Regions from separate parts of the Acidovorax sp. FG48 genome, predicted to be linked through region 1. Evidence: predicted binding sites of a transcription regulator. Region 1 holds the regulator's gene; each other region holds the start of a gene.

Region 1 (10,149 bases):
CCTCCAGCGCAAACACGCGCGTCTTGGCGCCGTCGCCCTGCAGCGGCACCGAGCGGAAGGTGGACATCTCGGCGCGGAACCCGCCGGTGGACACATTGGCGAGGTTGTTGGACAGCACCGCCTGCCGGTGGGCAGCGGCGTTGGCGCCTGTCATCGAGGTGTAGATGATGCGGTCCATGGGGGCTCTCCGGGGTCCTGGGCGGGTTCAGTAGGGGCGGTCAGCCGATCAGCGCAGGTTCACCAGGGTGGACATCACCTGGTCTTGCGTCTTGATGGTCTGTGCGTTGGCCTGGTAAGCGCGCTGGGCGGTCATCATGTTCACCAGCTCGGCGGTGAGGTCCACGTTGGAGTCTTCCAGGGCGCCCGAGCGCAGGGCGCCGAAATTACCGTCCCCGGGCTTGCCAAGGACGGCTGGGCCAGAATCGAAAGACTCCACCCAGTTGTTTCCTCCCACCGAGAGCAGGCCTTGGGGGTTGCGGAAGTTTGCCAGCGCCACTTGCGCCTCGGCGCGTGTCACGCCGTTGGAGTAACTGGCCATGACCATACCGTCGTTGGAAATGTTGATGCTTGTGAGGTCGCCCGATGCGTAGCCGTCCTGCTTGAGGTCTGCCACAGCAAATTTGCTGCCAAACTGGGTGCAATTCGACAGGTCGAGGGTGACGTCCCAAGGGGCAGGTGGGTTGTTCGGGTTGGTCGCGACGGGGTCCACTTGAATGGTGATGGGGGTGTTGGCTGTGATGTCATACACGCCATTGCCATCGAAGACGACGGTACCTACGGAGGTGGCTGCCGGATCCAGGCTCGTGAAGACATCCCAAGTATTCGATCCGTTCTTCTCGAAATAAAGATTGACGGGTACGGCGACACCCTGGGTGTCGTACACATTGATCGAAGTGCCGTAGGTGGATCGCGGTGTTGGTGGAATGGCGGGGACGGGTGGTGGGCCAGGATCGGCGGGCACCCCGACGGCATCGTTGGCGCGCGCATCCAGGTTCAACGTGGCGGTAATGTTGTCGGTCTGCTTAGCTTGGATCGGCGCGCCTGTGGGAAAGCTCAGGGGGGTGGCTTCGGAGGTGCTCAGGCCGGTGGTCGGGTCCACCTTGAAGCCCATGACTTTGGCGCTGGTATTGGTCACCAGATCGCCGTTTTTGTCGAGCTTGAAGTTGCCAGCGCGGGTGTAGGCCGCAGAACCATCGGTCTGCATGACCTTGAAAAATCCGTTGCCATTGATGGCTACGTCCAGGTTGTTGCCGGTTACGGTGATGTTGCCTTGCGAGAATTGTTGTGAAACTGCGGCCACTTCGACGCCGATGCCATAGTTTCCGCCACCAGCACCCATGGATGCGGCCACCATTTCCGCGAACTCGGCGCGGGATGCCTTGAACCCGGTGGTCCCAGAGTTGGCGATATTGTGGCCGATCACATCCAGGTTTTTGCTGGAAGCGTTGAGGCCTGAGAGGCCATGTTGGAATGACATATTGGTGCTCCTGGTGGAAAGTCTGGGAAATTACAAAATCGCTTTGATGCCATCCTGTGTGGCAACGCCCCCGCGCCCGAGTTGCAGCTGGAGCTTGCCGCCATCCATGCTCACGGCGACCACTTTGTCCACGGCCAGCGGCGTAGCTCCTACGACTGCCTTGGCGTTGTTGGCGACCACCTTGAATCGCACATTGGCGTCACCTTGGTACTGCGCGGCGTCCCAGCTGAAGTTGTAACGCCCTGCGGGCAGTGAGCCCATCTCGACAACACCCACTTGCTTGCCTGTCGGGTCGAGCACCTGCACGGTCACACTGGCGGCGGAGCCCGCCAAATCAAATGCGCCAGTGGCTTTCTTGCTGGTCTCGTCCACGGTCATCGTGTTGCCCTCCACGAGCACCTGCCGGCCCACCATATTGCTACCTTGCATCAGTTGCTGAGCGGCGAATTGGCTTGCCAAGGACTTGACGGTTTCGTTGAGCTGCTGAACGCCCGTCACAGTGTTGATCTGTGCGATCTGTGATGTCATTTGGGCGTTATCCAGCGGATTCATGGGGTCTTGGTTATTCAGCTGCGCCACCAGCAGTTTCAAGAAGCGGTCCTGCGCGGCTGCCGGGTCGGTGGCCGAGTTGGTTTTCGTGCTGGACGAGTCCGCCGTAGGCGTGGTGTTGGTGGCGCTGCTGACAATCATGGTGGGGTCTCCCGGGAATTACTGGCCCATCTGCAGGGTCTTGAGGAGCAGCGACTTGGCCGTGTTCATGACCTCGACGTTGTTCTGGTACGAGCGCGAGGCGGAGATCATGTTGACCATCTCCTCCACGGCATTGACGTTGGAGTGGGTCACATAGCCCTCGGCGTCCGCCGAGGGGTGGCTGGGATCGTGCACACGCCGGCCCGGCACGTTGCTTTCGCTGATGCCGCTGACCTTGACGCCTGCAGAGCTGTCGGCGCCCATCGGCGCTGTCTGGAACACCACCTGGCGTGCCTTGTAGGCCTGACCGTCGGGACCGGCCACTGCATCCACATTGGCCAGGTTGCTGGCCACCACGTTGAGCCGTTGCGACTGCGCGCTGATGGCGCTGCCGGACACGTTGAAGATCGAGAACATGGACATGGGGTGGCTCGCTTTCTGAGCTGCTGGGCTGCGTAGTTATTGGCCCTGAATGGCGCTGAGCATGGTTTTGGCGTTGCCGTTGATGAACCGCAGCGTGGCTTCGTAGCGCACGGCGTTGTCCACGAAGTTGGCACGCTCGCGGTCCAGGTCCACCGAGTTGTTGTCCAGGCTGGGCTGCGTCTGCACGGCGTAGCCGAGAGCGCCTTGCCGGTCGATGCTGGTGCTGGAATTCACGGTGGGCAGCGGAATGTGGTGCGGATCGGTGGTGCCCGCGGTTCCGTACGAGCCGCTGGTGGCCAGCCGTGTGATGGCCGCGCCGGGCGTGCCGGTGGCCGAAGATGTCACGCCCGTGGCCTCGCGCAGCGCATCGCCAAACTTGAAGTCCCGAGCCACATAGCCCGGCGTGTCGGCGTTGGCAATGTTGCTGGCGATGGCGCGCTGGCGTTCACCGCGCAGCACCAGGGCGTTGCCGTGAAAATTCAGCTGGTTAGTCATCTTGTCAAGCATGTGTGCCTCACACCGTCGGTTGCAAAGTCGCCAGCCCGAGGGGCCTTTTTGGCGTTGCTTGATTATGGAAACCGCGCCTTTTTTCTAAAGCGCGAAGAAGTGGCAAATGGATGCGCAGTTCCGGGTTTTGCGTTCAAGGCGCGTGCCTATAGTTCCAGGGGTGAAATGGCCTCTGCCTTCCGTTGCGCCCCGTGCGCAGGCAGCCTGGCCATCCGATGCCCAGGAGGCCCCTATGACCGCCCACACCCTTTTTTCTGACGCTAACGCCGCGCTGCGCTGCGCCGCCCGGCCGCGGCTGCTTGTGCGTGCTGGCGCCTTGGTGCGCACCTGGTGTCTGGTGGGTGCCGTGGCCGGGGCCGCATTCGGTGCCAGCGGTGTCGCTCACGCCCAGTCGGCGGCGGACCCTGCGGCAGACCTCGGCCCGCTCACCCAGCGCTGGCTGGACGATGCTCTGGCTCGCAACCAGTCCTCCGCACTGCCGCTGCGCATGGAAGTGAGTGTTGGCTCACTGGATTCGCGCCTGCGGCTGGCACCCTGTGCGCGCGTTGAACCTTATCTCCCCGTGGGTGCTCGCCTGTGGGGCCGTACACGCCTGGGGCTGCGTTGTGTGGAAGGCGCGACCGCATGGAATGTGTTTTTACCCGTCACCATCAAAGCGTTTGGGCCCGCCTGGGTGCTGACCAACAATGTAGCGCCGGGCGCCGTGTTGACGGCCAACGACGCCACCGAGGCCGAAGTGGATTGGGCGGCCGATGCCTCCCCTGTCCTGGCCAACCCTGACCTGTGGGTGGGTCAGACCGCCGCTCGCCAGCTCGTGGCGGGTCAGGCGGTGCGCCAGGCCATGGTGCGGGCCCCGCTGCTGTTCAAGGCGGGTGCGCAGGTGAAGGTGGTGGCCCAGGGGCCCGGCTACGCAGTCAGCTCGGCGGGCCAGGCGTTGACGGCGGGCTCGGCCGGACAGACTGTGCGTGTTCGCATGGAGAATGGGCGTATCGTGAGCGGAACTGTGAACGATTCTGGGACGGTGGATGTCACTCTGTGATGACGCCCCGGTAATAAATGGCTAAAGTCCGGGCCAAATGGGTCGAAAACATTGCTACTGATGCCCCACATCCAACGGGGTGGTGGAGAGAGCGATGAAGATAGGTCAAACACCGGAACTGCCGGGCGGGTTGCCGCCGACGGGGCTTGCCAAGCAAGCCAAGGCTCCCGCCAGCGCGGCGGAAGGAGCCACGAAAGACGCACTGGTTGCGTCATCCGCCGGTGTGCCCGTCACGGTGTCCACCGCAGCCCGCGCGCTCAGCCCCGCCACCCGCAGCACGGCCGATTTTGATGCAGGCAAGGTCAAGGCCGTGCGCGCTGCCATCGAGAAGGGTGAATTTTCGGTCGACGCGGAAGCCATTGCCGACAAACTGCTGTCCAACGCCCAGGAGATCCTGTCCCGCTCCCGGGGCTGATCGGCGTTTTGTTAGAGGGCGCAATCCGTCGCACAATGCGCCATGACTCTGGAAGAATCTCTCTCAGCTGTTGAACAGCGGATCGAACAAGTCTCCGCCGCACTTCTCGCGGCAGATCCCCTCTCTCTGGAAAAACACAGTACGGCCTTGCGCGATGCAGCGGCCGACTTTTCGCGTGCGCTCGAACAAGCCGCCGCGCGTGGCATGCCGCTACCGGCTTCGCTGCAGAAGCGTGCGGATGCCATCCGCACCATGCTGACTTTGCACCGTGACAGCCTGGCCCGGTTGGCCGCCGTCACCGACCGCCAGGCCGCGGGCTTGTTGCCTCCGTCCAATGCAGCTTCTACCTACGGGGACGGCCTGGGCGCGCGCGGAGCTGCGCCAGGCGTGGCGCGCATCTACCGCTCTGCGGGCTGAGCACCAAAGACTTTTCTGAGGGAGGGGCGGGCCAGGGCGCAAGAGGTGCCCGCCCGCGCAGCCATCCAAACTGTTGGCCCCGCAATGCCTTGTGTTGCCCGGCTCGTGGCCTGACGCGCGGGCTCAGTGTGCGCGCATCTTGGCGCGCAGGCGGGCAATCGACTGGCTGTGCAACTGGCACACCCGAGACTCGGTCACGCCCAACACGGCGGCAATTTCCTTGAGGTTCATGTCATGTTCGTAATACATGCCCATGATGTGCTGCTCGCGCTCCGGCAGGGTCTTGATGGCGTTGACCAGTGATGTCTTGAGCCGCTGATCGCGCAGCAGCTCCACCGGGTCGGCTGCGCTGTCGGCAACGTGGCGGTCCAGAAAACCGTCCTCGTCGTCGTTGCCATGCGTCATGTCTTCCAGGTACACCAGCTGGGTACCGCGTACCTTGCCCAGCAGGTTCTGGTAGTCCGCCAGGCTCATGCCCATTTCGCCAGCTATTTCAGACTCCAGCGGGCTGCGGCCCAGCTTTTGTTCCAGCCGGTGCACGGCGTGCTCGATGTCTTTCTGGCTCTTGCGCGAGCTGCGGCTCATCCAGTCACCCTCGCGCAACTCGTCGAGCATGGCGCCCCGGATGCGCTGGGTGGCGAAGGTTTCAAACTGCACGCCCTGCGCGACTTCATAGCGCGAGAGGGCTTCGGCGAGCCCCATCATGCCGACCTGGATCAAGTCATCCAGTTCGACATTGGGAGGCAGCTTGGCGATCATGTGGTGCGCAATCCTCCGTACCAGCGGTACATGCTGGCGGATCATGGCATCGCGATCAAGCTGGCCTTTGGCGGTGTACATAGAGAGGGTGTTATGCACTGGTAAGGCGGGTATGCGATCTTGTTCTGGAGCCGCTTGGGGGTGCCATCGCCCGAACTTCATCCGCCTCGCGGGGCTGGCGACTGGCCAGACCGTTGGGGGCAGTGCGGGTCAACGTGGGTACGTAGAGGTGCATCACAGGCTCTGGTCAGTGGCTCCGGACAAAATGCGCAGGCATGCCTGTCAAGTTGCTGGGTGTCAGCGCAGCCAGCGCTCCGTTCATGGTGCCCGCATTTTCCAGCAGTTGCAAGGCCAGACGCTGAAGATCCTGGGGGTTCTGCGTGGCAATGGTGGTGGTGCGAATGGGGCCGCCCAGATGGCGTTCGGCGCAGGCCTGCAGTGTCATCAACTGGGACTGGGCCTTGCGGCGTTCGGCGGCCGTGTTGCTGTGCAGCAAGGCTGCCACCATGGAGGGCAAGCCCGTGTGCAGCGCGATCTGCTTGAGGCTCTTGTAGCTCGTCATCACCCCCGCTGCGCCGCTGCCCATGACCACCAGCGGCACCGTGGCCGTGTGGGTGAGCAGGGGCCCCAGGGTGGACGCCGGTGCGTGAATCACCATCAGGCCATAGGTCCTGAAGTAGGGCAACAGGCTTTCCATGGGGGATCGGGCGGTGTCACCGGCCTTGCGGCTCAGGTGCTGCAGCCCTTTGGCCGCCGGAATCACGGCGAGCGAAGACGCAGTGGCGCCCAGGTTCAGGCTGGCACCGTCATTCCATGTGGCGTGTTGCAGCAGGTGCAGCAGCCCGGGGCTGTCGTCGGACTCCTGCGCCGTGCCGTCGAGCACCACCACCGGGTAGCCCAGCCGCTGCAGGCTGGCGCAGATCTGCCACAGCGTTTCGAGGCCATTCGCCGTGTTGCCCTGGCTGGCGACCGCCAGCAGCCGCAGCTCCGCCTGCGGGGTGAGGCTGTGCAGGCTGGCCGCCTGATGAAAACCCAGATCAAGCATCGACCAATCCCCCCTCCGTCACGGTATCGGGAGAGTGCGAAAAAAAGAAGTTCAGGTCGGTGGCCTTGGGGTCGAAGGCCGACTTGGCGGGCGACCGCATGGAGGCGCTGATGAGCTGGTGGGCGTTGGCACGCTCCCAGTCTTCGGGCACACGCTGGCCATTGGTCACGCCGCGCAGCACCATCTGGTGGCGGATCAGCGCGTCGATGGCGGGGCCCAGCTTCACGGCCTCGTCCACCTTGGACAGGATGGCCTGTTGCGAGCCGTCGGTTTTGAAGGCGGTCAGCACGTCATCCAGCGTGTCGCCATGGCAGCCGGCGTTGAGCACGAGCAGGCGGTTCACATGGGGCAGGTCCAGCACATCCAGCATGTCGCGCTTGCGGGGGTCCCTGGGGGCCACGCCGGTGGTGTCGATCAACACCATTTTCTTGCCGCTGAGCAGGCCCAGCAGGTCTTGCAGCGCGGCACGGTCGTGCGCCAAGTGGGCCACGATGCCCAGCATGCGCCCGTAAGTGCGCAGTTGTTCGTGCGCGCCCACACGGTAGGTGTCCAGTGTGATCAGCCCCACACTGCCGGGGCCGTGGATGCGTGCACACATCGCTGCCAGCTTGGCCGTGGTGGTGGTCTTGCCCACGCCGGTCGAGCCCACCATGGCGAAGATGCCGCCCTGTTCATATAGGGGGGGATCGGTCTGGTCGGTCTTGAGGTTGCGCTCCAGCACCTCCATCAGCCAGCGTACCGATTCGCCCGCCGACAGATCCTCGGGCATGCGTTCGAGCACAGCACGGGCCAGCGAGGGGGAGTAACCAGCACGGATCATCTTGAGCATCAGGTTGGACTGGATCGGGTTCTGGCGTGCCTGCCCCAGCCAGGCCAGCGTGTTGAAGCGGTCCTCAATCAGCTCCTTCATCGCATGCAGTTCGTTCATCACGCTCTGGTTGTTCGACTGGATCAGGTGGGCGCTGGGAGCCTCCTGCCGGCGGCGTGGTGGCTCGGGCGGGATGTCCATCGGAATGGTGCGCAGCGGGTTGTGGCGCGCCACCGATGGGGTGGACATGCGTTCGCGTTCGGGCTCCTGGTCGCGGCTGCGTTCAGACAGTGTCTGGGGCTCCGACGGGCCGTTCAGGGCCTCGTGGCGGCGGCGCAGCATGCGCTCGCGCACATAGTCCTGGAACGACAGCGTGCTCATGGCCAGCTGTTCGGTGTCTTCCTCGACCGGGTTGCGGCCCAGGCCCGATGCTGCCGCCGGCTGGCTGGCGCGCTGTGGGGCGCTGCGCGGGGTGCTGGGTGCCAGCAGGGGCGCATTGGACGAAGAGGCGGGGGCACCACCATCCAGGGCCGACAGCGTGTCTTCGGCCGTGGCCACCACTTCCACGCCGTTGGCCGTGGGGCGGTTGGACAGGATCAGCGTGCCGTCGCCAAAGGCCATGCGCGCCTTGGCCAGAGCCTCCCGGGAGGTGGGGGCGGTAAAGCGTTTGATGTTCATGCTGATGCACCTTTAAGGATCGGCCCAATACGGATGGTGTGGGTCTCTGGAATTTCACTGTGTGCCAGCACCTGCAGGCGGGGCGCCACGCGGCGCACCAGACGGGAGATGGCATTGCGGATCTGATCGGGAACCAGCAGGCAGGCGGGCAGGCCCATCTCTTCCTGCTTGAGGGCCACTTCGGCGGCCTTCTGTGTGAGGATGTCGGCCACACCGGGGTCGAGCGCAGGGCCTGCCGTGTTGCCCAGGGCCTGCACCAGAAGGCGCTCCAGGCCGGGCTCGATGGCGATGACGTTGAGCTCGCGGGTGGGGCCGTAGATCTGCTGGACGATGGCGGGCGAGAGCGCAATGCGCACGCGGCGGGCCAGCTCGACGGGGTCGGAGACCGCACCGGCATGCTCGGCCAGCGTCTCGATGATGGTGCGGATATCGCGGATGTGCACAGACTCTTCCAGCAGCAGCTGGAGGACCTTCTGGAACGTTGCGATGGAGACCATTTTCGGGACCACTTCTTCGATGAGCTTGGGAGCCAGCTTGGCCACGTGCTCCACCAGCTGCTGCGTTTCGGTGCGGCTGAGGAGCTTGGCGGCTTGCACTTGCATCAAGTGTGACAAATGGGTGGCCATCACGGTTTCGGAATCAACGACGGTAAAACCCGCCATTTGTGCGGCTTCCTTCTGCCGATCGTCGATCCAGTGTGCTGGCAGGCCAAAGGCGGGGTCGGTGGTGGCCGTGCCGATCAGTGGGGTGGTGATGCCGCCGGGGTTGATGGCCAGGAACATGCCAGGGAAGGCCTCGCCTTCGCCCACCACCACGCCGCGCAGCGTGATGCGGTAGCCACTGGGCTTGAGTTCGAGGTTGTCGCGCACATGCACGGCGGGGGGCAGGAAGCCCACTTCCTGCGCAAACTTGCGGCGCACGCCCTTGATGCGGGTGAGCAGGTCGCCCTGGCGGCTCTTGTCCACCAGGCTGATCAGGCGGTAGCCCAGCTCCAGGCCCAACAGGTCCACGGGCTGCAGGTCGTCCCAGGTGGCTTCGCCGTCGGTGACCGGTGGCGGTGGGGCCTCGACGACGGGCGGCACCTTCTGGCGCTCGTACATCATCCAGGCGCCATACCCCAGCAGGCCGCCCATGGTCAGAAACACCACATGCGGCATGCCAGGAATCAGGCCCAGCAGGATCAGGATGCCGGCCGTGACACCCAGCACGCGGGGCGACATGAACAGCTGCTGCACGATCTGGCGGCCCATGTCGTGGTCCTTGCCCACGCGGGAGATCACCATGGCGGCGGCCACCGAGATCAGCAGGCCGGGAATCTGCGCCACCAGCGCATCGCCAATGGCCAGCAGGATGTAGCTGTCGGCCGCCTGCTTGGCCGACAGGTCGTGCTGCAACACGCCAATCGTGAAGCCGCCAATGATGTTGATGAGCAGAATCAGAATGCCCGCCACGGCGTCGCCGCGCACGAACTTGGAGGCGCCGTCCATGGAGCCGAAGAAGTTGGCTTCTTCCGCCACTTCGGCGCGGCGGCGCTTGGCTTCCTTCTCGTCGATCAGGCCGGCGTTCAGGTCGGCGTCCACCGCCATCTGTTTGCCGGGCATGGCGTCCAGCGTGAAGCGGGCCGACACTTCGGCAATGCGCTCCGCCCCCTTGGTGATCACCACGAAGTTGATCACCACGAGGATCGCAAACACGATCAGACCAACCGCGAAATTGCCACCGATCAGGAAGTGGCCGAAGGCCTCGATCACCGCACCGGCAGCACCCGGGCCCTGGTGGCCTTCGAGCAGCACCACGCGCGTGGAGGCCACGTTCAGCGACAGGCGCATCAGGGTGGTCAGCAGCAGCACCGAAGGGAAGGCCGCGAAGTCCAGGGGGCGCAGCATGTAGG
Region 2 (10,149 bases), on a different contig from region 1:
TGCGCGTGGTCTTGAGACCGATCACCTGCACCGTGCCCGACACGTTGCCCACCACGATGAAGTCGCCCACCTCAAAAGGCTTGTCCACCGCAATCGCTAGCGAGGCAAACAAGTCGCCCAGGATGTTCTGCACCGCCAGCGCCACGGCAATACCGCCCACCCCCAGGCTGGCGATGAAGGCCGTGATGTTCACGCCCACATTCGACAAGATGGCCAGCAGCACCACACTCCACAGCAGCGTGCGCAGCCCCCACGACATGAGCGTGGCCGAGGCGCTGACCTGCGTCATGCCGCTGGACGAGTGCCGCTCCACATAGCGGCGCACGCCGATGCCAATCGCGCGCATGCCCCACAGCCCCATCTGCAGCGCCACGGCCACAAACCACAGCTGGCTCAGACGGCTCTCCCAGCGGCCCGGCAGGTCCAGCAGGCTTGCGCCCACCAGCAGTGCCACCACCAGCATTAGCGTGCGGCTCGTGCCTTCCAGCACGTCCACCAGGGTCAGTGCCATGCCGCTGTGTGACTGCGTGGCCCACCCCTTGGCGCGGCGGGTCAGCAGGTGCAGCACCACAAGGATGGCGGCATAGGTAGCGACCGCCGCTGCCAGGGCTACACACAGGCTCCATAGCGGCACCCCCGCAAAAGTGGTCTCCTGGACCCAGGTGAAAAACGTGGATGGCGGCATGCAGTAACTCTCCTCTTCGTTGTGCAAGGGGGATGGGTGGAAAGCGGGCGTACGGTGTACGCAAACAGCCCGCGCAAAGGCATCGGCAGCAGATGGCGCAGCCTGGGAACAACGCGGTGAGCGCGCGTGTTGCCCTTGATCGAGACCCCTGCAAAGCGAGAGTTCCCCAGCGCGCCTTCATATCCGTCGCACTCACAGTGTCAGCGCCCGGCGTGCAAATGTTCGTAAGACGTGCCCGACAGCGATACAGAGGCAGGACCTACGCCCGCTCGCCGAGCGGGCCCCAACAATGCATCAACACCAGAACCCCCTGGTTGCCCACCCCACACACGGGTGCGGCGTCTCCAATAACCTCCAGAGGAGTCCCATACACCATGCAATCAACTGCACTGATCCGCACTGCCACAGCGGCACTCGCACTGGGCGCACTGGCCGCCTGTTCGTCCACCCCAGCCCCCACCGAACAGATGGCGGTCACCCGCACCACCGTCAACCGCGTGGCGGCGGCACCGGCAGTGGCCACCAGCGCCCCCGTGCAGCTGCAGCAGGCCCGCGAGAAGCTCATCCAGGCCGAGAAGGCCATGGCAGAAAAGGACTATGTGGCCGCGCGCCGCCTCGCCGCAGAGGCCGAGGTGGATGCCCGCGTGGCCGAGACCCGCGCCGACGCTGCGGGCAATGCCGCCACCCTGGCCCAGGTGCAGGACAGCATCCGCGCACTGCAGGAAGAAATCAACCGCCGATCGCCCCGCTAGTCCAGCGCCCTGCGCTGTGCCGAGTGCGCCTCGCCTGGCGGCTGCGCCTCTTGCCCACCGGCGCCAAGGCCCCCGATGGCACCGCGATTGAATTCACTCCAACACCCAAGGAACACCCGACCATGCCACGCTTTTTTCACCGCACCACCGCCCTGTGCACCAGCCTGATTGCTTTGGGCCTGCTGGCCGCCTGCGCCAGTACCACCCCGTCGCCCGCCCTCGAAGAAGCCCGCACTGCCGTGAGCACTGCGGCAGGCGACCCGGCCGTCAACCAGTACGCCCAGCTCGAACTCAAGCAGGCCACCGATGCCCTGGCCCAGGCCGACCGCGTGTGGGCCGATGACAAGGACACGTCTGAGACCAACCACTTGGCGTACATCGCCCGCCAACGTGCCGAGATCGCCACCAACACGGCCCGGGCACGCCAGCTCGATGCCAATATCAAGCAGGCCGGCAGCGAAGCGGATCGCATCCGCCTGCAAGCCCGCACCCAGGAGGCCGATGCCGCCCGCCTGCGCGCACAACAGGCACAGCAGCAGGCCATGAGCGCCGAGCAGCGCGCCGCACAACAGCAGGCACAAGCCACCGCCGCCATGGCCCAGGCCAACGCCGCGCAAGACCGTGTGCGCGCACTCGAAGCCCAGCTGCGCGACATGGAAGCCCAGCAAACCGAGCGCGGCCTGCTGGTGACCTTGGGCGATGTGCTGTTTGCCTTCAACAAGGCCGAGCTGTCAGCCCAGGCGGCCCCACGTCTGGACAAGCTGGCCAACTTCCTCAAGCAGTTTCCGGACCGCAAGCTGCTGATCGAGGGCTACACCGACAGCGTGGGTAGCGACAGCTACAACCAGGACCTGTCAGACCGCCGCGCGCAGGCCGTGCGCGATGCGCTGGTGCAGCGCGGGGTGGACAGCAGCCGCATCACCGCGCGCGGCTATGGCAAGGCCCACCCGGTGGCCGACAACGCATCACCCGAAGGCCGCGCCATGAACCGCCGTGTGGAGATCGTGATTGCAGATGACAAGGGGAACCTGCGCGGGCGTTGACGCCTGGCACACGCCCTCTCAGGCCGCAGTGAAGCTGCGGTGCTGATGTCCCCCCAGACCGCGCCGCTCACGCTGCGCGGTCTTCAAACGTCTCGGTATCGACTTCACTCGCGCTCTGCGCGTTGTAGCGGCTACCCACCACCGTTCGCTCGTTGATCAGCGCGTCCAGCCGCGCCATGGTGGCGGCATGCAGCCGCACATTGGCGGCGCCCAAGTCGTCCTGCAAATGCGCCACGCTGGTGGTGCCGGGGATGGGGATGATGTGCTCGGCCTTGTGCAGTAGCCATGCCAGCGCCAGCTGGGCGGGCGTGCAGCCCACATCGCGCGCAATGGCCTGGTAGCCGTCGAGCAGCGCCAGGTTGGCCGCATAGGCGTCGGGCGCAAAACGGGGCATGGCGCGGCGGATATCCTTGGCATCCAGCGTACTCACATCGCGCAGATCGCCACACAGAAAGCCCCGCGCCACGGGGCTGAACGCCACAAACGCGGCGCCCAGTTCTCGGCAGGCGTCCAGCACAGCAATCTCGGGGTTGCGCGTCCAGAGCGAATACTCGGTCTGCACCGCCACAATCGGATGCACCGCGTGGGCCTTGCGCAGGGTGGCGGCAGACACCTCCGACAGGCCAATGCTGCGGATCTTGCCCGCGCGCACCAGGTCGGCCAAAGCACCCACGCTGTCTTCGATGGGCACCTTCTTGTCCCAGCGGTGCAGGTAGTACAGGTCGATCACATCGGTCTGCAGGCGGCGCAGGCTGTCTTCGCAGGTCTGGCGCAGCGTGGCGGGCCGGCCATCGATCACGCGCACCAGCTTGCCGTCGCCGTTCACATCGACGCCCTGCATGCCGCATTTGCTGGCCAGGGTGAAACGGCTGCGGTGCTGCTTCAGCACACGGCCCACCAAGGTTTCGTTGGCGCCAAAGCCATAGAGCGTGGCGGTGTCGAACAACGTCACGCCCGCATCCAGCGCGGCCAGCAGCACGCGCTCGCCCTGCTCGGCAGACACCGGCGCGCCATAGGCGTGCGAGAGGTTCATGCAGCCCAGGCCGATGGCCGAGACGGAGAAAGGTCCAAGGTTTCTTTGTTGCATTCCGCGAGCTTACGGCAAGCGCGGCAACCTACCGGGTGGCTCGGGCTTGGGGCCGGACTAAGCCTTGGTACTGGACGGCCGCTTCGCCCACAACTCAATGCGCTCACCCGCTGCGCAGGCGGCCATCAGCTGCGCAAACCGGGCCTCCCGGGTCGCATCGCGTTTGGCGGATGTGACCCAGTGCAGCATCACCTTGCGGTAGCTGGGCGGTGTGGATTCCTGAAAGTACCGCCACGCGGCTTTGTTGCGCTGGAATGCACGCTGCAGCGCCACCGGCAGCTCGGCCACCCCCGCCTGCTCGTGTGAGTAAATGGCCGACTTGTCGGCCTTGCGGTGCGCGAAAGCGGCCAGCCCCGCAGGCGTCATGCGGCCTGCCGCCTGCAACTGCTCCACCTTGGCGATGTTGACCGCACTCCAGATCGACGACGGCTTGCGCGGCGTGAAGCGGATCGAATACGTGTGCTCGTCAATGCGCCGCCGGATGCCATCGATCCAGCCAAAGCACAGGGCTTCGTCCACCGACTCCGACCAGCCCATGCTGGGGCGGCCCGAGCCCACTTTGTGAAAACCAACCAGCAACTCCGGCGCGCTGGCCGCATGGCGCTCCAGCCACTCGCGGAATGCCTGGGGGGTGGCGAAGAAGGTAGGGGTGGTCTGGGAGGCCATGGTGTTGCGAACGTCCTTCCTGTGTGCTGCCGGGCGGGCTGGCTCTTGCTGCTGTGCCGGTGGGTCGGCTAGGCCACCACGACGTCTTGGGCCAGCTCGGCGCAGGGCCCCAGGGGCAACACGCACAGTGTCACGCCGTCGAGCGTGAGCACCAAACCCAGTTGCCCGCCCACCTGAACCACCCCACCCACCGTGGCCGGTGCTCGCGAGGCACGCGGTGGTACGGATTGCACGGAGCGCTGCGTCGCCATCGCACTCACGGGCGGCTGGTGCAGCAGGGCCCACAGCGCCTGCGGGTCCCGCAATTGCAGCGACTGCAAATAAAGGCGCAGCACCGCCGGGTCGCCGTCACTGGGTTCATCGCGTCCATCACCGTGGCGGGCCTGCGCTTCGGCTTGCCGCAGGCGCTGCAATGCGCGGCGCAATTGCTGGCGGCTGGCCGCTTCCGTCCGGCCGGTGGTCTGTGCCAGCTCGGCATGGCTGGCATCGAACACTGCATGCAGCAGCACTGCGGCGCCCTCCATGGGCGTGACGCACGCCGCCAGCCGCCGCAATGCGAGCGTGGCTTGCTGCGCCAGCGCGGCATCGGCCTCTGCCGAGGGCACGACCGAACCGGCAACATCGCCATGCGCGGTCCGCGTGGCTTCGGTCAGCCATTGGGCCATCCACTGGCGCCGCCGCAGGCGGTCGATGGCCAGGTTGCGCACCACCGTCAACAGCCACGCCTGGGCCGCATTGAGCGCCGGGGCCTGGGCCTCCAGCGCACGCACGTAGGCGTCCTGCACGGCGTCCTCGGCCTCGGCAGAACCCAGCAGGCGCGTAGCGGCGCGCAGCAGGGTACTGCGGTTGGCGTTCACCAGCGCCATCAGGTGTTCATCGTTCTGCATCGGAGCATGGTGCCACAGGCTGCGGCAAGCCGCACATCGGTAGACCATGGCTCGGATGGGTAGGCGGCATTCAGTTCAATCGCCCCCTTTGCGAGCGGTCCCGTCAACTTTCCCTGCGCCTTGCCGATAACCAGGGATGCAAGTTGCCAGCACCACCTCATCCCCCGTCAAACCTTCTTCCTCCAGCGGCAGCAGCGACATCGCCAAGCTGCAAAAGCAGCTGCGTGAACTGACGGAGGAACTCAAGGGCGTGGTCAGTTCCGATATGGACGCCAAGGCCAAACAAGAGAAGGCCAAGCTGCTGCAGGCGCAGATCCAGATGGTGCAAGCCCAGATTACGGCGATACAGCGCGCGCAACAGCAAGAGCAACAACTGTCCCAGGTGGCGAAGGCCGAAGAGGCGGCGGCCAATGCCGCGCAGCAAAAGAAGACCCAGGCGGCAAAGACTCCATCTGCTGGGCTGGGCAACAACGTCGATACCTACGCCTGAGCAGTAGGGCTTGGGGAGAAGGCTGCCAACCTGCAGCACACCGCCCCCGGCATGCGCCCGGCGCCGCATGGGACTGCGGCGTCCGCGACAAGCTCCACCCGCCATTGCATGGACAATCTCGGCATGTCTGGCGCACCCACTACTTCACACCCTTCTTCCGCCCACCCCGTGCTGATCGCCGGTGGCGGCATTGGTGGCATGGCCACCGCCCTCACCCTGCACCAGATCGGCGTGCCCTGCATCGTCTTTGAAACGGTACCGGAACTGCAGCCGCTGGGCGTGGGCATCAACCTGCAGCCCAACGCCGTGCGCGAGCTGCACGACCTGGGGTTTGGCAACGACGTGCTGGACACCATTGGCCTGCAGGCGCGCGAATGGGCGCTGGTGGGCCGCAACGGGAACGAGGTGTATGCCGAGCCGCGCGGCCTGGAGGCGGGCTACCACTGGCCGCAGTATTCGGTGCACCGGGGTCAGCTGCAGATGATGCTGTACCACGCCGTCAAAGCCCGCCTGGGCGACAACGCCGTGCAGCTGGGGCAACGTGTGGTGGGCTACCGGCAGGATGCGAATGGCGTCACCGCCATCGTCGAAACACGCGACGGCACGCAACGCGAAGTAGCGGGCTCGCTGCTGATTGCGGCCGACGGCCTGCACTCGGCCGTGCGGGCGCAAATGCACCCCACGCAGCCCCCCATCCAGTGGGGTGGCGCCATCATGTGGCGGGGCACCACGCCGGGGGTGCCGGTGCGTACGGGCGCGTCGTTTGTGGGCGTGGGCTCGCTGCGCCACCGCGTGGTGTTCTACCCCATCACGCCACCCGACCCGACCACAGGGCTGGCCACCATCAACTGGATTGCCGAGATCACGGTGGACAACCAGGGCGGCTGGCAGCACGGCGACTGGAACCGGCGCGTGGCGCTGGAGGAGTTCATCCACCACTTTGACGGCTGGAACTACAGCTGGCTGGACGTGCCCGCCATGCTGCGCGGTGCCAAGGACATTTTTGAATACCCCATGATCGACCGCGACCCGGTGCCCACCTGGGTAGACGGCCGCGTGGCGCTGCTGGGCGACGCGGCGCATGTGATGTACCCCGTGGGCTCCAACGGGGCCAGCCAGGCCATCGTGGATGCGCGCGTGCTGGGCGCGCAGCTGATTGCGCATGGCGTGGGCCCGCAGGCGCTGCGCGCCTACGACGACAAGCTGTGCAAGGACATCTCTGCGCTGGTGCTGCGCAACCGAGGTTCTGGCCCCTTTGGCCTGCTGGGGCTGGTGGACGAGCGCTGCGGCGGGGTGTTCGACCACATCGACGACGTGCTGCCGCGCGAGGAACGCGAGGGCTTCATGGCCCGCTACAAGGCGGCGGCGGGGTTTGCCATCGAGACGCTGAACGCGGCACCGCCCACCATTGCACCGGGTCAGCGCGTAGCCGCAGGCTGAGGGCTGTCACGCCCGGCGTGTCTCGTTCGTCAAGGCAGTCCTGTGACTCTTTTCAAGGACTTGGCCCCATGGACACGCCAGACACCCACACCCCATCCTCCGCCCAGGGCGCCGAGCCGCGCACCTCGTACCTGGAAGAAAAGGCCTTCAAGGCGCGCACCCTGCTGGTCTTCGGCACCATCACCGACACCGTGGCCGCCGATGTGTCGCGGCGGCTGATTGCGCTGGACGCAGAGAGCGCCGAGCCCATCGACATGCTGGTGAGCTCGCCCGGCGGGCACCTGGAGTCGGGCGACACGATCCACGACCTGGTGCGCTTCATTTCTGCACCGGTGAACATGATCGGCACCGGCTGGGTGGGCAGCGCTGCCACGCACCTGTACCTGGCAGCGCCGCGTGAGCGGCGGGTGTGCCTGCCCAACACCCGCTTTCTGATCCACCAGCCCAGCGGCGGCGCGGGTGGCCCGGCCAGCGACATCGCCATCCAGGCGCGCGAGATGGTGAAAGCGCGTGAGCGAATTGCGGGCACCATTGCCCGCCAGACAGGCAAGCCACTGGAGGTGGTGCTGGAAGACATCGAGCGGGACCGCTGGATGTCGGCCGAGGAGGCGGTGGACTACGGCCTGGTCTCGCGCGTCATCGAGCACAAGACGGCATTGAAGGGGTGAGGCCGCACACCCCAATAACTATCACATGAATAGCTGCCAGCGCCTGATGGATAAGCGCCAGCAGCCATTTTTGCTTGCAATCAGCCTGCGTTGAGCTGCTGCTCCAGGTTGTGCAGCACCTGGTAGCACGGCAACACCTGGGCCACGCTGGCGTTGGGCTCACGGCCTTCCTTGATCGCGGCGAAGAACTCGCGGTCCTGCAGCTCGATGCCGTTCATCGACACATCCACCTGGCTCACGTCGATCTTCTCTTCCTTGCCGTTCACCAAGTCGTCGTAGCGGGCGATGTAGGTGGCGGTGTCGCCGATGTAGCGGAAGAAGGTGCCCAGCGGGCCGTCGTTGTTGAAGCTGAGCGACAGTGTGCAGATGGCGCCGTTGGCCGCCTGCAGCTGGATGCTCATGTCCATGGCAATGCCCAGGTCCTTGTGGATGGGGCCCTGGATGGCGTTGGCCTTCACGATAGGGCTGCCCGCCTGGTAGGCGAACAGGTCCACCGTATGGGCAGCGTGGTGCCACAGCAGGTGGTCCGTCCAGCTGCGGGGCTGGCCCAGCGCGTTCATGTTGGTGCGGCGGAAGAAGTAGGTCTGCACATCCATCTGCTGGATGTTGAACTCGCCGGCCGTGATCTTTTGGTGCACGTACTGGTGGCTGGGGTTGAAGCGGCGGGTGTGGCCGCACATGGCCACCAGGCCGGTCTGCTTTTGCAGGGCGACAACCTTCTCCCCATCGGCCAGCACGTCGCACAGCGGGATCTCGACCTGCACATGCTTGCCCGCTTCCAGACAGGCAATGGTCTGGCTGGCGTGCATCTGCGTGGGCGTGCACAGGATCACGGCGTCCACTTCCTTGATGGCCAGGCTGTCGGCCAGGTCGGTGGTGACGTGCTTGATGCCGTACTTGTCGGCCACTTCCTGGGTCTTGGCCAGGTCGCGGCTGATGAGGGAGACGACTTCAACGCCGTCAATGTTCTTGATGCCGTCCAGGTGCTTGATGCCGAAGGCGCCAGCGCCTGCGAGTGCGACTTTGATGGTCATGGTGTGTGTCCTTTGGCGTGTTTTTTAGGTGTTCTCAAGAATCAGGTGGCCCACGGCGGTGTTGGACGCGGGCACATGGTAGAAGCGGTGCGCCACCTTCGGCGGCTTGCCACCGGCCACATCGGCCATGGCGCCGCGCGCGATGAGCCACATCACCAGCTCGATGCCTTCGCTGCCCGCCTCGCGCACGTAGTCGATGTGCGGGATGCTGGCGGCGGCCTCGGGATCGCTGATGAGCTTGTCGAGGAAGGCGTTGTCGAACTCCTTGTTGATGAGGCCGGCACGCGGGCCCTGCAGCTGGTGGCTCATGCCGCCGGTGCCCCAGATGTGCACGTTCAGGTCTTCGTCGTAGCTCTCCACCGCCTTGCGGATGGCCTGGCCCAGGTTGTAGCAGCGGCGGCCGCTGGGCACGGGGTACTGCACCACGTTGACGGCAAACGGGATCACCGGGCAGGGCCAGGCTCCCGTCTTGGGGTCTTGCTCGCCGCACATCAGCGACAGCGGCACGGTGAGGCCGTGGTCCACATCCATCTTGTTGACGATGGTGAGGTCAAAGTCCTGCTGGATGACCGACTGCGCGATGTGCGCGGCCAGGTCCGGGTGGCCCTGCACCACGGGCACGGGGCGGGGACCCCAGCCCTCGTCGGCGGGCTGGAACTGCGCGGCCGTGCCGATGGCGAACGTGGGAATCATCTCCAGGCTGAACGCCGTGGCGTGGTCGTTGTAGACCAGGAAGATCACGTCGGGCTTGTTGTCCTTCATCCACTGCTTGGAGAAGTCGTAGCCCGCGAACAGCGGCTTCCAGTAATCTTCTTGTGTCTTGCCCAGGTCCAGCGCAGCGCCGATGGCAGGCACGTGCGACGTGAACACGGAGGCGGTGATCTTGGCCATGGTCAGTTTCCTTTCTTGCCCGCCGCACCTTGCGGCTGCCGGTGCGCCTGTGCGTCGCCGTCTTCGCCGATCACGCGGTTGCCATTGGCCGAGCGGCCGCCGCTGATCATCATGTTGCGGTATTCCTCTTCGGTCATGCCGGTCATGCTGCCCGCCATCTGCTGGAAGCTCTTGCCGTCGGTGGCCCCGATCTTGGCCAGAAAGTAGATGTTGCCGCCCAGGCGGATGCACCAGTTCAGGTCGCGTGCCAGCACGGCCTGCTTCTGCTCTTCGGTCATCGCCCACTCGTCCAGATAGGCGCGTTCGTTGGCCTTGAAGCGTGCGCGGTTCTCGGCCTTCATCAGGCTCATGCAGAACTGGTTGAGCCAGTAGCCCTTGCGGCTTTGCTCCGCGTCGAAGATGGTCGTGCCGGGCACGTCCAGGTAGGGTTTGTCGAGTGGCATGGCGTCAGCCTTTCTGGGTCACTTCTTCGGGCCAGTACAGGCGCATGGGGTTGTCCACCAGCA
Region 3 (10,149 bases), on a different contig from region 1:
GCCGGTGTGCTGGGTCAGTATGCGGCCCTTCTGCGGTTGACCGGGCTTCATGGGCTTGACCTGCTTGACGGGTGCAGCCGTTGCGGCCTTCGCGCCTGTGGGCGTGGAGTTCTTGCGACGCGCGCTCTGGTACCCGCCGTCCGTCAAGGGCTGGAAGGTAGGGATCAGGTGGTGCTTGCCGTTGCCAATCAAATCCGCCCGGCCCATGGCTTTGAGCGCCTCGCGCAGCAGCGGCCAATTGTTCGGGTCGTGGTAGCGCAAAAAGGCCTTGTGCAGGCGGCGGCGCTTTTCGCCGCGCACGATGTCCACCGATTCCTCGGCCTCGTCGCGCATCTGGCGGCGCACCTTGGTGAGGGTGTTGCGGCCCGAGTGGTACATGGCCGTGGCCGTGGCCATGGGGCTGGGGTAGAACGTCTGCACCTGGTCGGCGCGGAAACCGTTCTTCTTGAGCCAGATGGCGAGGTTCATCATGTCCTCGTCGCTCGTGCCAGGGTGCGCAGCAATGAAGTACGGGATCAGGAACTGCTTCTTGCCCGCCTCTTCGCTGAACTTCTCGAACATCTGCTTGAACTTGTCATAGCTGCCGATGCCCGGCTTCATCATCTTGGTGAGCGGGCCCTGCTCGGTGTGCTCGGGCGCGATCTTGAGGTAGCCCCCCACGTGGTGCTGCACCAGTTCCTTCACGTACTCGGGGCTTTTCACGGCCAGGTCGTAGCGCAGGCCCGATCCGATGAGGATCTTCTTGATGCCCTTGAGCGCGCGGCCACGGCGGTAGATCTTGATCAGCGGGCCGTGGTCGGTGGTGAGGTTCTGGCAGATGCCGGGGTACACGCAGCTTGGCTTGCGGCAGGCGGCCTCGATCTCGGGGCTGCGACAGCCCAGACGGTACATGTTGGCGGTGGGGCCACCCAGGTCGCTGATGGTGCCTGTGAAGCCCTTGACCTTGTCGCGGATGTCCTCGATCTCTTGGATGATCGAATCTTCCGAGCGGCTCTGGATGATGCGGCCCTCGTGCTCGGTGATGGAGCAAAAGGTGCAGCCGCCAAAGCAGCCGCGCATGATGTTGATGGAGAACCGGATCATCTCCCACGCGGGGATCTTGGTCGCGCCGTCATGGCTGCCGTTTTCGTCGGCGTAGCTGGGGTGCGGGCCACGTGCGTAGGGCAGATCGAACACATGGTCCATCTCGGCCGTGGTCAGCGGGATGGGCGGCGGGTTGATCCACACATCGCGCGCCGTGGCGCCTTCGCCATGCGCCTGCACCAGGGCGCGGGCGTTGCCCGGGTTGGTCTCCAGATGCAGCACACGGTTGGCGTGGGCGTAGAGTACGGGGTCGCTTTTGACCTGCTCGTAGCTGGGCAGGCGGATCACGGTCTTCTCGCGCGGAGGGACCTTGAGCTTGACCTTGAGCGCGGGGTTGGCAACGAACTGGATCGGCTGGATGGCGGGATTGGGGCTATTTTGGTCGGTAGCACTGGTGCTATCTGCGGCAACCGCTACAGAATCAGTAGCACTTCCATCGTCTTTGCTGCAGGTACTGCCTTGCGCTGCGGCCTGCTCGCTGGTGGTCATGTAGGGGTTGATGTGGGCTTCCACCCGGCCCGGCTCGTCCACCGTGGTGGAGTCGATCTCGAACCAGCCCTTGCCGCTTTCATCGTCGGGACGGCGCACAAAGGCCGTGCCGCGCACGTCGGTGATTTTCTCGACCGGCTCGCGCGCAGCAATGCGGTGAGCCACCTCGACCAGCGCACGCTCGGCGTTGCCGTACAGCAGCAGATCGCACTTGCTGTCCACCACGATGGAGCGGCGCACCTTGTCGCTCCAGTAGTCGTAGTGCGCAATGCGGCGCAGGCTGCCTTCAATGCCGCCCAGGATGATGGGCACGTCCTTGTAGGCCTCGCGGCAGCGCTGGCTGTAGACGATGGCGGCTCGGTCGGGGCGCTTGCCACCCACATCGCCGGGGGTGTAGGCGTCGTCGCTGCGGATCTTCCGGTCGGCGGTGTACCGGTTGATCATCGAATCCATGTTGCCCGCCGTCACGCCCCAGAACAGGTTGGGCTTGCCCAGCACCTTGAAGGGTTCGGCGCTCTGCCAGTCAGGCTGGGCGATGATCCCCACGCGAAAGCCCTGGGCCTCCAGCGTGCGGCCGATCACGGCCATGCCGAAGCTGGGGTGGTCCACATACGCGTCGCCTGTGACCAGGATGATGTCGCAACTGTCCCAGCCTAGTTTCTCCATCTCGGCGCGGCTCATTGGCAGGAACGGGGCCGTGCCGAAGCGCTTGGCCCAGTACGGACGGTAGCTGGTCAAGGGCTTTGCGGCGCGCGCAAAAAAGGAGACGTCAACGGGGGCGTTCATGCAAAGGGGGTCGCGGCCGCCCCCGGTGCGATGGGGGCTTTTGTAGGGCGCATCTGTGGTGGATAACCCGCGATTTTACGTTGGCAGACGTTTTTTGTCCCCTTGGTGGCCCTTGCCCCTCACTGATACAGGTTTGATGACCATCAAGCATATACTTGCCTTTGTCAATTAATTAACTGACAAAGGCATTCATGAGCAACGTTGCCCCCACCCCTTCCGACCCCCTCCCCGTTCCCCCGAGCGCGGTGAAGGCCGTGCGCCGCTTCAACCGCTTCATCACCCGCCGCATTGGCGTGCTGGACCCATACCTGGGCAGCAAGCTGTCATTGACCGATGTGCGCGTGTTGTATGAACTGGCGCACCGCGAGGCACCCGTGGCCAGCGAACTCGCACGGGAGCTCGGCCTGGACGGTGGGTACATGAGCCGGATACTGCGGCGTTTTGAGCAGTCAGGGTGGATAGAACGCCACGCCAGCACCAAGGACGCGCGACAAAGCCTGGTCACGCTCACCGCTGCCGGGCGCGAGGTGTTCGAGCCGCTGCAGCAGCGCTCGCGCGACGAGGCCGCCGCACTGCTCGCGCCTTTGCCCCCGGCGCGGCGCCAAGAGGTGGTGGAGGCCATGGAGCGGATCGAAACCCTGCTGTCCGCCCCCTCCAACGCCGCGGACGGCACGCGCATCGCCGTTCTGCGCGACCCTCTGCCCGGCGACATGGGCTGGGTGGTGCAGCAGCATGGCGAGATCTATTGGCGCGAGTACGGCTGGGACAACCGGTTTGAGGCCTTGGTGGCAGACATCGCGGCGCAGTTTCTGCGCAAGTTTCAGCCCGCGTGGGAGAAGGCCTGGATCGCCGAGCTGGACGGCGAGCGGGTGGGCTCGGTGTTTGTGGTGCGCAAATCCCCCACCACCGCACAGCTGCGCATGCTCATCCTCAGCCCCAAAGCCAGGGGCCTCGGCCTGGGCACCCGCCTGACCGACGAATGCATTGCCTTTGCGCGTGCAAAAGGTTACAAAAAGATGGTGCTGTGGACCAACAGCTGCCTGACGGCGGCGCGCGGTATCTATGCGCAACGGGGTTTTCAGTTGGTCAAGACCGAGCCCTACGAAGGTTTTGGTCAGCAATTGGTGGGAGAAACCTGGGAGCTGAAGCTTTGAATGAGGCTACGCAATCCGCTGCATGACCGGCAGCGCCCAACGCGAGGGCACGGAGCATCTCGATGACTTTGTCCGATCCGCTTTTGATTCGCCCCGTCACGGCCGCCGATGACCTGGCACGGCTGACCGCCCTCATCCACTCCGCCTACGCACCCCACGCGCAGCGGGGCCTGCGCTACTGGGGCACCCACCAGTCCGTGGAAGACACAGCCAAGCGATTTGCTTCTGGCACGGGGCTGGTGATGCTGGATGGAAACGACTATGTGGGCACCGCCACGCTGCGACCGCCGCAACCCGAGTCCACTGTACCGCTTTACCGCGAGCCTGCGGTGTGGTCGCTGTGCCAGTTCTGTATCAGCCCCGACGCCAAAGGCCGGGGCTACGGCAAACAGTTGCACGCCTATGCCCTGGACTATGCCCGCAAGGCAGGCGCCCGAGTGATGGCTTTAGACACTGCACAACCCGCTACCGCTTTGATAGCAATGTATGAATCCTGGGGTTACCGGGTGGTGGGCGAGTGCGACTGGCGCCCTTTGACCAACTACACCAGCGTGCTCATGGCACGCGACTTAGAGAAGGCACAAGGCGGCGTAGACAACACCGAATAAACACGCGCTCCACTGCGTGGTTTGTCACATCACGCAGGGCGCCGTATCACCACTCGCCAATTTCCCGCACGCGCTGTGCTAGGTCCGGCATCGCATCGTCATCCTGCTCGTCCATCGCGCTGGGCATTGCGGCGGCCGATGCCAACGCACTGGGGCTCGATGCCTGGGCGCCAGAGGGGGCAATAAAACGGCCAAACAGATGGCTGGCGAGAGAGGTAGGCAAAGGTGCAGAGAGCGAAGTGGCAAACATGGCGGTTCCTTTTCTGGTGGCCCGGGTGCTTTCAAATGCGTAGCAACAGCGTAGGCCACAGCGACAAGTCCGCAGTGTAGGAACGCACGCCAAACGTGTGTGTGACAGAACGCACATTCGCGACGCGATTGGTGTCGATCCATGCCCTTGAGGGCATGGACTGTGACTTCTGTCACACACCGTCCCAGGCTGGCACCCCAAATGCTCGCCGTACACTCGCTGCCCCATGCCCCAGACTCTGGCCGCCCCCGCGCACAGCGAACTCATCATCAAGAAAAGCCGCTTCATCGGCTGCGTGCAACCCATGGCCGACCGCACCAGTGCCCAGGCCGCCGTCGATGCCTTGTGGAAGCAGCACCCCGGCGCCGCCCACATCTGCTGGGCCCTGCTGGCGGGCGGCCAGTCTGCCGCGGTGGACGATGGAGAGCCCGGAGGCACCGCTGGCCGCCCCATGCTGGACGTGCTGCGCCACCAGGACCTGGAAGGCGTGCTGGCCACGGTGGTGCGCTATTTTGGCGGGGTCAAGCTGGGCGCGGGCGGCCTAGTGCGCGCCTACACCGACACCATTGCCCAGGCGCTGCTCACCGCCCCCAAGGTCACGCTGCAGCGCATGACCACCTTGCAATGCCAGGTGCCCTATGCCCTGGAGGGCTTGCTGCGCCGAGAAATCGAGGCGGCAGGTGCCGAACTGGTGGACGTTCAGCATGGCACCCTGGTCACCTTGCAACTGCGCCTGCCCCAAACACAAGCGGCGCCCTTTGTGCAACGCATCAACGACCATGGGCAAGGCCGCGTGGGCTGGTCGGATGTCGAAGCCTGACCCCGGGCTACGCCTTCATACAAAGGGTTGGGAAGCGCCCCCCACAGCGCCCTCGTAAAACGGCGTGCATGCCTACAGCGGTGGGGCCGTTCACGCTACACACTCCGGCTTTTCCGACTCCGAAAGAGCCCCATGCCCCAACCGCTCGACACCATCATCATCGGCGCCGGCACGGCGGGCCTGGCCGCCTTGCGCGAAGTGCGCAAGCGCACCGACCGCTACCTCATCGTGAACGAAGGCCCCTGGGGCACCACCTGCGCGCGCGTGGGCTGCATGCCGTCCAAAGCGCTGATCGAGGCAGCCAACGCCTTCCACCGCCGCCACACCTTTGAAGAATTCGGTCTGCGCGGCGCGAGTGGTCTGACCGCCGACCTGCCTGCCGTGCTGCAGCGCGTGCGCGCACTGCGAGATTACTTCGTGGCAGGAGCCACCCAGGCCACCAACGGGCTGGGCAGCGCCCAGAGGTCAGGGCGTGCAACGCTGCTGGGGCCACGTGCGGTGGACATCGACGGCACGGCTTACGCCACACGCAGCATCATCATCGCCACGGGGTCACGCCCCCGCGTGCCCGATGAATGGCTGGCGTTTGGCGACCGCATGCTCACCACCGACACCTTGTTCGAGCAACCCAGTCTCGGCCCCCGCGTTGCAGTGATTGGCATGGGACCGATCGGGGTGGAGCTGTCGCAAGCCCTGGCGCGGCTGGGCTTGGAGGTGGCGGCATTCACCACCGGCCACACGCTGGCCGGGCTGAGCGATCCTACGCTCAACGCCGAGCTGGCCGCTCTGCTGAAACAAGACATGGTCCTGCACATGGGCGCCGAGGCGCAGTTGCGCGAGGTGCCCGGAGGCATCGAGGTGGCGAGTGGCGCCAACCGCGTGGTGGTGGACCAGGTCATCGCCGCGATGGGCCGGGTGCCCAACATCGAACACCTGGGCCTCGAGACGCTGGGCGTGCCGCTGGATGCGCGCGGCTTGCCCACCGCAGACCCGCAAACCCAACAGATTGGCGACCTGCCGGTGTTTTTGGCGGGCGACGCCAACACCCACACCCCGTTGCTGCACGAGTCGGCCGATGAAGGCCACATTGCAGGCCTGAACGCCCTGGCCCCCACGCCCACGCGATTTCGGCGCCGCAGCTTGCTCTCCATCGTGTTCGCCGACCCCAACGTGGCGGTGGTGGGGCCGCGCGTGGCCGACATGGACCCGCACAGCACCATCACCGGCACCGCCAGCTACGCAAACCAGGGCCGCGCCCGCACCGCGCAGCGCAACCAGGGACGCCTCTGCATTTATGCCGACCACGCGAGTGGTCGCCTGCTGGGTGCCGAGTTGTGCGCCCCCGATGGCGAGCACCTCGCCCACCTGCTGGCCCTGGCCGTTCAGCAACAGCTGACCGTGCACGATCTTTTGGGCATGCCGTTCTACCACCCCACGCTGGAAGAAGGCCTGCGCACCGCCTTGCGCGACGCAGCCCGACAGTTGCCGAACGCCCGCACCTCCGACCTGGCCGCCTGCCCAGCCCTGGGGGTGCCTGCGCTGGACTAAGGCAATGCAGAACAGCGCAGCTTCACCGCCACCTGCACATGTAACAACCCTCAAGCACGCTTTTGTAGTGCCGATAAACCACTATTGCCCCAAGGAGTCACCATGGACGTCGCCCTGACCAACAGCATCGTCAACACCGCTACCAGCCTGGCCAGCGCCAAGACGTCCGACGCCCTGAACATGGTGGTGCTGAAAAAGGCGCTGGACATGCAGGCCGTGTCGGCCGCCACCATGATCGACGCCATGCAGCAGTCCATGCCGCAGCCCCAGTTGGCCACCAGCGGTACGCTGGGGACCAACGTCAACACCTTCGCCTAAGGGGCTGAGCCCCCCTCTCTCTCGGCCCTGGCGGCTCAGCGCAAACGCGCGGGCGACAGCCCTTCGACCCCCACGCCCTCGCGCACCAGCTCGTCGGCCAGCGGTTCGCCGCGCAGCAGCTGCCGCGCCAGCAACGAGGCGCCCGCCGCGCTCTGAATCCCATATCCGCCCTGCCCGGCCAGCCAGAAGAAGCCGGGCACATGGTTGTCCCAGCCAATCACCATGTCGCCATCCGGCACAAACGAGCGCAGCCCGGCCCAGGTGTGTGACGGGCGGCGGATCTGGAACCGGGTCATTTCCTCGATGTGATAAATCCCGGTGGCCACGTCCAGCTCTTCGGGCACCACATCGTGCGGGTGCGTGGGGTCGGCATTGGCCGGTGAGCCCAGCAGTTGCCCAGCATCGGGCTTGAAGTAAAAGCTTTCGTCGATGCCGATCACCGCAGGCCAGTGGGTGGCGTCCATGCCCTCGGGCACCGGAAAGGTGAACGCCGTGCGGCGGCGTGGCTCCAGCCCGATCGGCGGCACACCCGCCAGGCCCGCCACCACATCGGCCCAGGCACCCGCTGCGTTGACGATGGTGGGGGTGGCAAACACCCGCCCATCGGCCATCGTCACCTGCCACACAGTGCCTTCGCGGCGCACAGCCGTCACCTCGGCGTGGGTCAGCACCTGGCCGCCGCGCTGGCGCAGGCCACGCAGGTAGCCCTGGTGCAAGGCGTTCACGTCAATGTCCGCTGCCTCGGGCTCGCTCATGCCTGCGACCACAGCCTCGGGCTTCAGGCAGGGCAGTATCGCCAGCAGCTCGGCCTGCTCCACCCACTGCACATTGGGCGAGGTGGCGAGCGCCTCGTCGTAGGCTTGCTTCAGTAGATCGAGCTGGTCGGGCCCTGCCACATAGACCACGCCCCGGGGCGAGAGGATGGGGTCGGCGCCAAATTCAGGCGGCGGCGCATCGTAAAACGCGCGGCTGGCCCGGGTCAGCGCCTGGATGTTGGGCGTGCCATAGGTTGCCATGTAGAGCGCGGCCGAGCGGCCAGTGGTGTGGTAACCGGGCTGCGATTCACGCTCCAGCAGCAGCACGCTGGCGCCCTGCACTGCGGCGCCGGGCTGTACCAGTTGCCAGGCCACGGAGGCCCCGGCAATGCCTGCGCCAATCACGATGGTGTCCACGGTTTGCATGGTCGGTGTCTCCTGTTCAAACCGCCGACACCTGCGCAGCCGATGCCGCACGGTCGTCGCGCGGCAGGGTGCGGGCGTCGCGGGGGTCCGGTGCCACGGTCACGATGGAGGTCAGCGCAGGTTCGGCGCGCGTCTGCATCAGCTTGGCGATGTCGGGCCGGGGCCGTGCCAGCCCTGCAATGCCCTTGAACGCCTGCTCCAGCGCATGCCCCACACCCAGCGTGTGCCGGTCGGCGCGGAAACGGCCCACGATCTGCAGGCCAAACGGCATGCCAGCGTCGTCCAGCCCGCAGGGCAGGCTCAGCGCCGGATGGGTGGTGAGCGTGGTCACATACGTGAGCGCCAGCCAGCGGTAGTAATTGGCCTGCGGCTCGCCGTTGATGTGGCTGGCAAACAGCTCGGTCCAGGCAAAGGGCGACACAGGTGTGGTGGGCGCGAGGATGATGTCGTAGTCCTCGTACAACTTCTGGAACCGCGCCAGGATGCGTGTCTGCTCCGCCTGCGCCCAGGCGCTGTCCAGCAGCGTCATGGCGGCGCCCATTTCGTAGTTGGCGCGGGTGTTGGGGCCCAGGCTGGCGGGGTCGCGCTCATAGGCCTCGCGCGTGCTGGCCACAAAGGCCTCGGCGCGCAGCACGTCAAAGCAGCGGTGCACATCGCCCAGGTCGATGTCGATGGCGTCGCAACGCGCAAACAAGTGCTTCATGGCTTGCACCTTGTTGCGGAACACGGCGCGGATGCCGTTGTCCACAGCGCAGGCGCCAAAGTCATCGGTGTAGGCCACGCGCAGGCGGCTCAGGTCCACGGTTTCAGGCAGAAGGAAGCTCATCGGGTCCAGCGGGTAGCTCAGCGGGTCACCCGCCGACATGCCCGCCGATGCGGCCAGTTGCAGGCAGGCCTCTTCCACCGTGCGGCCCATGGGGCCAACCACAGAAATCGGCGTCCAGCCCAGCAGCTTGCGCGAGCTGGGCACCACGCCGGGCGAGGGCCGAAAGCCCACCACACCACAAATGGACGCCGGAATGCGCAGCGACCCACCCGTGTCCGAGCCCGTGCACACCGGCAGCATGTCGCACGCCAGCGCAGCGGCCGAGCCGCCCGACGAGCCCCCAGCGTTCAGGTTGGGGTTGAACGGGTTGCCCGTGGCGCCCCACACCGTGTTGCGCGAATTGGCGCCCGCGCCCATTTCCGGGATGTTGGTCTTGCCCGTCACGATGGCGCCCGCTGCGCGCAGGCGCGCCACCAGCACGTTGTCCTCGGCCGGAATGTGCTCGCGGTAGATCTGCGATCCATAGGTGGTCAGCAAGCCCGCCGTGGCCTCCAGGTCTTTCACGCCCATGGGCAGGCCATGCAGCAGGCCCAGCGGCTCGCCGCGCAGCACCGCTTGCTCGGCCGCCTTGGCTTCGGTGCGGGCGCGGTCGTAGCAGGTGGCGGTGACGGCATTCACGTGCGGGTTCACGGCCTCGATGCGTTCAATGCAGGCGTCCAGCAGCTCCACCGGCGAAATCTCGCGTGTGCCAATGCGGTGGCGCAGTTCGTTGGCCGTCAGCTCAACCAGGGCTTGGGGGGTTGTGGTGGTCATCTCGGGCTTGTCTCCTTGTTCTGGTCCCACGGGTTCAGTCTGCGGTGATAGCGGCACGCTGTGCAATGGCGCGCATCAGCGGCAACTCCTTATCGATCAGCTCGGCCAACACCTTGGACGAAGCATAGGACGGCTCGAACCCGACCGCGATCATCTTGTCACGCGTCTCGGGGTCTGACACCACCTGGGCCAGCGCCAGTTCCAGCCGCGCCTTCACGGCTGGCGGGAGCCCACGCGGCGCCACCATGGCGAGCCAGGTGTCCATCTCCAGGCCGGGGTAACCGCTCTCGGCCAGCGTGGGCACCTTGGGCAGCAGAGCCGAGCGTTTGCCGG

What was found. Region 1 encodes FliA, which starts transcription of late flagellar genes. Its sites were predicted from a motif close to CTAAAGTTTNNNNNNNNNNNGCCGNTA; they were not measured.
Region 2: ACODSU_RS00315 (FlxA-like family protein) is a predicted target of FliA. The motif match lies at 5,223-5,249, and genes of this name have one in related genera.
Region 3: ACODSU_RS13070 (YjfB family protein) is a predicted target of FliA. The motif match lies at 6,788-6,814, and genes of this name have one in related genera.

Annotation. Positions count from the first base shown of each region.
Region 1 covers NZ_JBMDJH010000009.1:6,730-16,878, reverse strand. The annotation lists gene flgF (flagellar basal-body rod protein FlgF) at 1-178, opposite strand, end outside; gene flgE (flagellar hook protein FlgE) at 227-1,477, opposite strand; gene ACODSU_RS14085 (flagellar hook assembly protein FlgD) at 1,508-2,164, opposite strand; gene flgC (flagellar basal body rod protein FlgC) at 2,186-2,590, opposite strand; gene flgB (flagellar basal body rod protein FlgB) at 2,627-3,097, opposite strand; gene flgA (flagellar basal body P-ring formation chaperone FlgA) at 3,330-4,136, shown strand; gene flgM (flagellar biosynthesis anti-sigma factor FlgM) at 4,231-4,551, shown strand; gene ACODSU_RS14060 (hypothetical protein) at 4,594-4,968, shown strand; gene ACODSU_RS14055 (RNA polymerase sigma factor FliA) at 5,092-5,808, opposite strand; gene ACODSU_RS14050 (hypothetical protein) at 5,975-6,772, opposite strand; gene flhF (flagellar biosynthesis GTPase FlhF) at 6,765-8,258, opposite strand; gene flhA (flagellar biosynthesis protein FlhA) at 8,255-10,149, opposite strand, start outside.
Region 2 covers NZ_JBMDJH010000001.1:61,799-71,947, forward strand. The annotation lists gene ACODSU_RS00285 (mechanosensitive ion channel family protein) at 1-685, opposite strand, end outside; gene ACODSU_RS00290 (DUF4398 domain-containing protein) at 1,060-1,437, shown strand; gene ACODSU_RS00295 (OmpA family protein) at 1,560-2,480, shown strand; gene ACODSU_RS00300 (aldo/keto reductase) at 2,548-3,567, opposite strand; gene ACODSU_RS00305 (YdeI/OmpD-associated family protein) at 3,625-4,233, opposite strand; gene ACODSU_RS00310 (sigma-70 family RNA polymerase sigma factor) at 4,302-5,120, opposite strand; gene ACODSU_RS00315 (FlxA-like family protein) at 5,257-5,610, shown strand; gene ACODSU_RS00320 (flavin-dependent oxidoreductase) at 5,734-7,050, shown strand; gene ACODSU_RS00325 (ATP-dependent Clp protease proteolytic subunit) at 7,119-7,718, shown strand; gene ACODSU_RS00330 (Gfo/Idh/MocA family oxidoreductase) at 7,799-8,752, opposite strand; gene ACODSU_RS00335 (class III extradiol dioxygenase subunit beta) at 8,777-9,643, opposite strand; gene ligA (protocatechuate 4,5-dioxygenase subunit alpha) at 9,646-10,086, opposite strand; gene ACODSU_RS00345 (amidohydrolase family protein) at 10,091-10,149, opposite strand, start outside.
Region 3 covers NZ_JBMDJH010000008.1:14,264-24,412, forward strand. The annotation lists gene ACODSU_RS13040 (YgiQ family radical SAM protein) at 1-2,358, opposite strand, end outside; gene ACODSU_RS13045 (bifunctional helix-turn-helix transcriptional regulator/GNAT family N-acetyltransferase) at 2,550-3,512, shown strand; gene ACODSU_RS13050 (GNAT family N-acetyltransferase) at 3,575-4,120, shown strand; gene ACODSU_RS13055 (hypothetical protein) at 4,167-4,370, opposite strand; gene ACODSU_RS13060 (IMPACT family protein) at 4,597-5,190, shown strand; gene ACODSU_RS13065 (dihydrolipoyl dehydrogenase) at 5,323-6,738, shown strand; gene ACODSU_RS13070 (YjfB family protein) at 6,841-7,056, shown strand; gene ACODSU_RS13075 (NAD(P)/FAD-dependent oxidoreductase) at 7,092-8,237, opposite strand; gene ACODSU_RS13080 (amidase) at 8,254-9,816, opposite strand; gene ACODSU_RS13085 (Bug family tripartite tricarboxylate transporter substrate binding protein) at 9,851-10,149, opposite strand, start outside.